2 regions of the Paraburkholderia sp. BL6669N2 genome follow, and region 1 is predicted to be linked to the other one. Evidence: riboswitches for the same ligand, from Rfam matches in the RefSeq annotation. Region 1 holds a riboswitch; the other holds the start of a gene.
The links. A riboswitch is a leader RNA that binds a small molecule or an ion and turns the genes downstream of it on or off. The one in region 1 is predicted to bind thiamine pyrophosphate.
Positions count from the first base shown of each region.

Region 2: another riboswitch for thiamine pyrophosphate. It lies ahead of thiC (phosphomethylpyrimidine synthase ThiC); the one in region 1 lies ahead of B0G80_RS14285 (FAD-dependent oxidoreductase).

Region 1 covers NZ_QUNA01000001.1:3,144,929-3,148,331, reverse strand. The annotation lists gene B0G80_RS14290 (ABC transporter ATP-binding protein/permease) at 1-456, opposite strand, end outside; TPP riboswitch at 849-972, shown strand; gene B0G80_RS14285 (FAD-dependent oxidoreductase) at 1,189-2,319, shown strand; gene thiS (sulfur carrier protein ThiS) at 2,401-2,598, shown strand; gene B0G80_RS14275 (thiazole synthase) at 2,655-3,403, shown strand, end outside.
Region 2 covers NZ_QUNA01000001.1:1,972,443-1,975,845, forward strand. The annotation lists gene B0G80_RS09065 (thioredoxin family protein) at 1-594, opposite strand, end outside; gene B0G80_RS09070 (GreA/GreB family elongation factor) at 1,045-1,455, shown strand; TPP riboswitch at 1,607-1,725, shown strand; gene thiC (phosphomethylpyrimidine synthase ThiC) at 1,866-3,403, shown strand, end outside.

The DNA of each region.
Region 1 (3,403 bases):
CGTGCTGGTGGCGAACGACTGGAGGTCGTCGCTGATCCGTTGGTCGGGGTTGTCGGCGAGGCGGTCGCGCTCGATCCGGTAGAAGGCGCTGTCGTTCAGCCACTCGTTCAGGTAGCGCGTGGTCAGCCACTGGCGCCAGCGGAAGCCGAGCATCTGGCGCAGGTAACGGCCGTACACCGCGAGAATGATGAAGCCGAACGCGAGCCCCGAGAACACCATCAGCAGGTGCGGGAAGTCGTGCACGTTCTTGGTTTGCAGCGCGTTGTAGAAGTCGGCGCTCCAGCGGTTCAGCCGTACGTTGATCCACACCACGAGCAGATTCATCACGATGATCGCGATGAGCAGGCCCCATGCCGTTTTTCGTTCTTCGGAAACCCAGTAGGGTTTGATCAGGCTCCAGGCGGAGACTTTTTCGTCCGGCGGCACCACGGGGCTGGCAGAGGTATTCGGTGTCATGAGCATCCTGAAGTAGTGCTGGCCCATCGGGGTGGCCCATTGGGGCTGACCCCGTTCGGGCAGCTCGTCTGCGGGCTGCCCTGCGGCGGGTTTGCGGTACATGCCCGGGCGTCGTGCTCGACGAACGCACGCCCGGGTGAGCGTCAGATTCTGGCGTGAAGCCCTTAAGCGAAAATTAATTTGCGCCGCGAGGCCCCGCGCCGCTGCAGTTGCGAACACGGTGGGACGGCGTGCCGCCCGCGCCGCGTTCGTGCGGCGTCCTGTGCTGGCATTGTGCCAGAGCGCCGCCTTCGGCCGCATTGATAACGTGAAAGATGGTGTCGGATCAAATCGCGTGCGACGCGGCCAGCCGCTGGTTTGCGGGCGCCGCGCCTTTTATGGTCTAATGACCTTCGACGAAACAGGGGTGCTTCGCGCACAGGCGGCATGGTTTTCATGGCGCAGCGGCGAGGCTGAGAGACACCCTTTGCACCCGATCCGGGTAATACCGGCGCGGGAAGTTTCCGGAAGCAGCCAGTCTTCCATTCCCCGCCGGGCAGCGTCCGTCATTGGATCGCGCATTGCCCGGCCGGCCTCACCCGCCGGTTTCGTCCTGGGTACGAGCGTTTTGTTGCCGTACGGAAAGGACTCGATGACCGCCTATTCTTCAGATATGTGTTTTGCTCTTCGTCACGCCGCCGTCGGCGCGCCGTGCTTCAGCTTTGCTTGCCGTCCTGAAACGGAGTGTGCGCGATGACGCGTTCTGCACAACCCGATTTCGCCGTGCTCGGCGGTGGCCTGTGCGGGCGGCTGGTGGCGTGGCGGCTTGCCGGTCAGGGGCATCGCGTGGCGCTCTATGAACGTGGCGATGCCGCCGGCACGCAATCGGCCGCGTGGGTCGCCGCAGCGATGCTGGCACCGCTCGCGGAAGCCGCCAGCGCCGAACTGCTGATCACCCGTCTCGGCGCGAGTTCGCTCGACACCTGGCCGCAAGTGCTGGCCGAACTTCCTGAGCCGGTGTTCTTTCAGCGCAACGGCACGCTGGTCGTCTGGCATCACGCCGACCGCACCGAAGCGCCGCTATTCGAACGCCGGGTGCGCTCGAACGCTCCGGATGAATTGCTGGACGGCGGCTTCGTCACCCTGGCGGGCGCGCAGCTCGGCGCCGCCGAGCCTGCTTTGGCGGGCCGTTTTAACCAGGGCTGGCTGCTGCCGCGTGAAGGCCAGCTGGACAATCGTCAGGTGCTGACCGCGCTGGCCGCGGGCCTCGCGCAACGCGGCGTCGACACGCACTGGAATACGCCGGTCGACGAGCGTGCGCTGCCGCCCGCGCGTATCACAATCGATTGCCGCGGCCTCGGCGCGAAGTCCGTGCTGCCTACGCTGCGCGGCATTCGTGGCGAAGTCGCGCGCGTGCATGCGCCCGGTATCAAGCTGACGCGGCCGGTGCGGCTGCTGCATCCACGCTATCCGCTCTACATCGCGCCGAAGCAGGACGATCTCTACGTGATCGGCGCCACCGAAGTGGAAGGCGAGGACATGTCGCCGGTCAGCGTGCGCTCCGCGCTCGAACTGCTGAGCGCGGCGTTTTCCGTGCATCCCGGCTTCGGCGAGGCACGCATCCTCGAACTGAATTCGCAGTGCCGCCCAACTCTGCCGGACCACCGTCCGGCCTTGCTGTGGGACGGCGCGCAGACACTGCGCGTGAACGGCCTGTACCGGCACGGCTACATGATCGTGCCCGAAGTCGCCGACGAAGCCGTGCGCTTCGCCGCGGCGCTGCTCGACGGCCGCATCGGCGACGCCGATGCCTTCGCCGACTGGCAGCGCGACGCGCGCTGGAGCGAGCTTTTTCAACTGGACTCCACGCGGGAGCCGGCATGAGCGTTGCGCGACCCGTCATGACTCAGACGAGCGCTGCCCGCCACACCGCTTTCGCCATCGACTGAAACGTATTCGAACACCATGGACATTCATATCAATCAGAAGCCGTTGTCGCTGCCCGAGGGCGCGACTGTCGCGGACGCGCTGACCGCGTTCGGCGCGCGTCCGCCGTTTGCGGTCGCCTTGAATGGCGACTTCGTGGCGCGCACCCAGCACGCGGCGCGCGCGCTGCAGGCGGGCGACAGGCTCGATGTCGTGCAACCCGTGGCTGGCGGCTGAACGACCGCCATGCATTGCCTGAAACGCCGGATTGCCGGAGACAAAAGATTATGCAAATGACTTCCCCAGAAACCGCCGACGCGCTCACGCTCTACGGCCAGACTTTCGCGAGCCGCGTGTTGCTTGGCACCTCGCGCTATCCGTCGCTGCAATCGCTATCCGATTCGATCGATGCCGCGCGGCCTGGCATGGTGACCGTCGCGCTGCGCCGGCAAATGAACGAAGGCGGCGCGGAAGCCGGCTTCTTCGACCTGCTCAAGCGCCACGGCGTACCGCTACTGCCGAACACGGCTGGCTGCCTGACCGTCGGCGAGGCGGTGACGACCGCGCATATGGCGCGCGAAATCTTCGAAACCGAGTGGATCAAGCTCGAACTGATCGGCGACGATTACACGCTGCAGCCCGACCCGGTCGGCCTGATCGAAGCGGCCGCGCAATTGGTCAAGGACGGCTTCAAGGTGCTGCCGTATTGCACCGAAGACCTGGTGATCGGCCGTCGCTTGCTGGACGCCGGCTGTGAAGCGTTGATGCCGTGGGGCGCGCCGATCGGCACCGGCAAGGGCGTGATCAATCCATATGGCCTGCGCGTGTTGCGCGAGCGTCTGCCGGAAGTGCCGCTGATCGTCGACGCCGGTCTCGGCGTGCCGTCGCATGCGGCGCAGGTGATGGAATGGGGCTTCGACGGTGTGTTGCTGAACACCGCGGTTTCGCAGGCCACTCATCCCGACGCGATGGCGCGCGCTTTCGCGCTGGGCGTCGAAGCGGGGCGCCAGGCTTTTCTGGCGGGGCCGATGGCCGAGCGCGA
Region 2 (3,403 bases), 1.2 Mb from region 1:
CGAGTTCTCATAGACAGCGAGGTAGGCGTCCAGTTGGCCCGCTGTGTCTGCCGACTTGCTGGTGAATTGCGCCGTGACGTTGAACGCACCCGGCGTCTGCTGTTGCTTGAGTTCGAGCGCGACGTTCGCTTGCGCCGGCTCGCCGACGACCTTGCCGATGCTGCTCTCGAAACTGTCGCGTCGCGACCAGCTACGCAGTTCGCGCCCCGAGACGAAAATTTCCGGCGTGTAGATGGTGTGACCGCCGCCGAGATCGGTGAGCGCCTGCTGACGTTCAGTGAAACGATGTTGCGAGAAGCGGTCAGTCCAGCCGAGACTATTCCAATAGTCCACGTGCAGCGCCAACGGCACGATGCCTTGCGTCGCGCCGCTGTTTTTCCATTGGCTCAGCCAGTTGTCGGCGGGCGGGCAGCTATTGCAGCCTTCGCTGCTGTACAGCTCGACCAGCGCCACACGATGCGCCGGGCTATGCGCGCTGCAGACGGCGCTGGCGGCGTCCGCGAGGCCGCTGGCCAGCAGCGTGGTCAGCGCGACAGCGAGCGCGACGCTTCGAGTGAAACGCCGATGGTCTCGGCGGAGTCCGGCGGTTTGCATGACATGCTCCAATCTGGATCTGCACGTTTGTCGGACCACACGGCGGGTTATGACAGCGCATTTGCAATTTTTCCCAGCTTTTTTCCTGAAGCGCGAACACGTCGGGCGATGCACGACTCGCGTGCTAACATTGCCCTTTCGATCGCGCACATTCAGTCAGATGAATGGCGGCGCTTTCTTCACTTTCTTTCGCTGCCTGCCGGCTACCTCGATGCGCTTTCCGACTTCCCGCGCCTTCTTCCGCTTGCGCCCCCGCCGCGCAACCGGCTGCGCGCGCGCGGAACTCATGCCGCGCCACGTCGGCGAGCCGTCCCGAACGCTCCCGCTCCACGCCGCCCGGCGCCCGATCTAACGCTGCCCGCTCCATTGCCTGAGCCGCGTTGTCGGGCTCCGGGCCGATCTCATCCGCACGCTGTTCCCTCAAATGCAGATCGAATTGGAGTACCCGTCGTGAAAAAGACGAAAACCTGTTACCTCACCGAACTCGACGTCGCCCGTCTCGAGAAACACGCAGCCAGGCCGGGTGCGGACGCGCGTTTGCAAGACATGCTCGACGACGTGCTGGAACGCGCGGTGATTGTCGATTCGCGCGAGATACCTGCCAACGTCGTCACGATGAACTCACAAGCCACGCTGGTCGACGAAACCAGCGGCGAGCAGATGACCTGGACCGTGGTCTATCCGCCCAATGCGGACTTCGCGCACGGCCGCCTGAACGTGTTCTCGCCCGCCGGCATTGCCTTGCTCGGCGCCAAACGCGGCGAGCGCATCCGCTTCACGCCGCCAAGCGGTACTGAGAAAGTGCTGAAGCTGGAAAAGATCCTGTTTCAGCCCGAAGCCGCCGACGATTTCACGCTGTAAGCAACGCCCCGCGCGCCGCGCAAACCTTTTCCGCGGCATCTGCGGCGGCCCCGTCGATCCGCAAGAAACGCGTCGCGGCCCGCTGTTATTTCCATCATCCGACTTTTCAAGATGGGTTGCCAAGCAGCGGGCGGCCGGTGTATCGTGTGCGCTGCTAACGCGGGGGTCCTGCGTCGCACGGAGGTTGGAGGTCCGTGCCACGTGGGTGAGAAATACCCTTTGAACCTGATCTGGATAATGCCAGCGCAGGGAAGCGTACGGATTTCGCAGCCAAGCTTTATTGCCTCATCTCCCGCGAATTCCGACTACTTCCGTCTCGTCTCCTGCTTAGCCGCCCCACTCAACGCCATGCTCTGCATGGGACCAGAGTAAGGCGCTAAAGCGCCAACTCTGGTCGACAGGAGATACAGATGAACGCCAATCCGAAGTTCCTTTCCGCCGACGCTCACGTCGACGAAGCCGCTGTCGCGCCGCTGCCGAATTCCCGCAAGGTCTACGTGACCGGCTCGCGTGCCGACATCCGCGTGCCGATGCGCGAAATCTCGCAGGCCGACACGCCCGACAGCTTCGGTGGCGAAAAGAATCCGCCGGTCTATGTCTACGACACGTCGGGCCCTTACTCCGATCCGGAAGCCAAGATCGACATCCGCGCAGGTCTGCCCGCACTGCGCCAGGCCTGGATCGAAGAACGCGGCGACACCGAAGCGCTGACGGGTCTGTCGAGCGACTTCAGCCGCGAGCGCGCCGCCGACACGGCCACGGCCGATCTGCGCTTCAAGGGCCTGCATCGCACGCCGCGCCGCGCAATCGCCGGCAAAAACGTCTCGCAGATGCATTACGCCCGTCAAGGCATCATCACGCCGGAAATGGAATACATCGCGATTCGCGAGAACCAGCGCCGCGCCGAGTATCTGGAAAGCCTCAAGACAAGCGGGCCGAACGGCGAAAAGCTCGCGGCGATGATGGGCCGTCAGCATCCGGGCCAGGCGTTCGGCGCCAGCGCGTTCGGCCCGAACGGTCTCACGGCGATCACGCCGGAATTCGTGCGCGAAGAAGTGGCGCGCGGCCGCGCGATTATCCCGAACAACATCAATCACCCGGAAAGCGAGCCGATGATCATCGGCCGCAACTTCCTCGTGAAGGTGAATGCGAACATCGGCAACTCGGCGGTGACGTCCTCCATCGGCGAGGAAGTCGACAAGATGACGTGGGCGATCCGCTGGGGTGGCGACACGGTGATGGATCTCTCCACCGGCAAGCATATCCACGAAACGCGCGAGTGGATCATCCGCAATTCGCCGGTGCCGATCGGCACGGTGCCGATCTATCAGGCGCTCGAAAAGGTCAACGGCAAGGCCGAAGATCTGACGTGGGAAATCTTCCGCGACACGCTTATTGAACAGGCCGAGCAAGGCGTCGACTACTTCACGATCCACGCGGGCGTGCGTCTGCAATACGTGCCGCTCACCGCCAAGCGCATGACCGGCATCGTCTCGCGCGGCGGTTCGATCATGGCGAAGTGGTGTCTCGCGCATCACAAGGAAAGCTTCCTGTACGAGCATTTCGAAGACATCTGCGAAATCATGAAGGCGTATGACGTGGCCTTCTCGCTCGGCGACGGCCTGCGTCCCGGCTCGATCTACGATGCCAACGACGAAGCGCAGCTCGGCGAACTGAAGACGCTCGGCGAACTCACGCAGATCGCGTGGAAGCACGACGTGCAGACCATGATCGAAGGCCCCGGCCACGTGCCGATGCAGCTCATCAAGGAGAACATGGACCTGCAACTCGAATGGTGTGACGAAGCGCCGTTCTACACGCTGGGACCGTTGACGACCGACATTGCGCCGGGCTACGACCACATCACATCGGGCATCGGCGCCGCGATGATCGGCTGGTTCGGCACGGCGATGCTCTGCTACGTCACGCCGAAGGAACACCTCGGGCT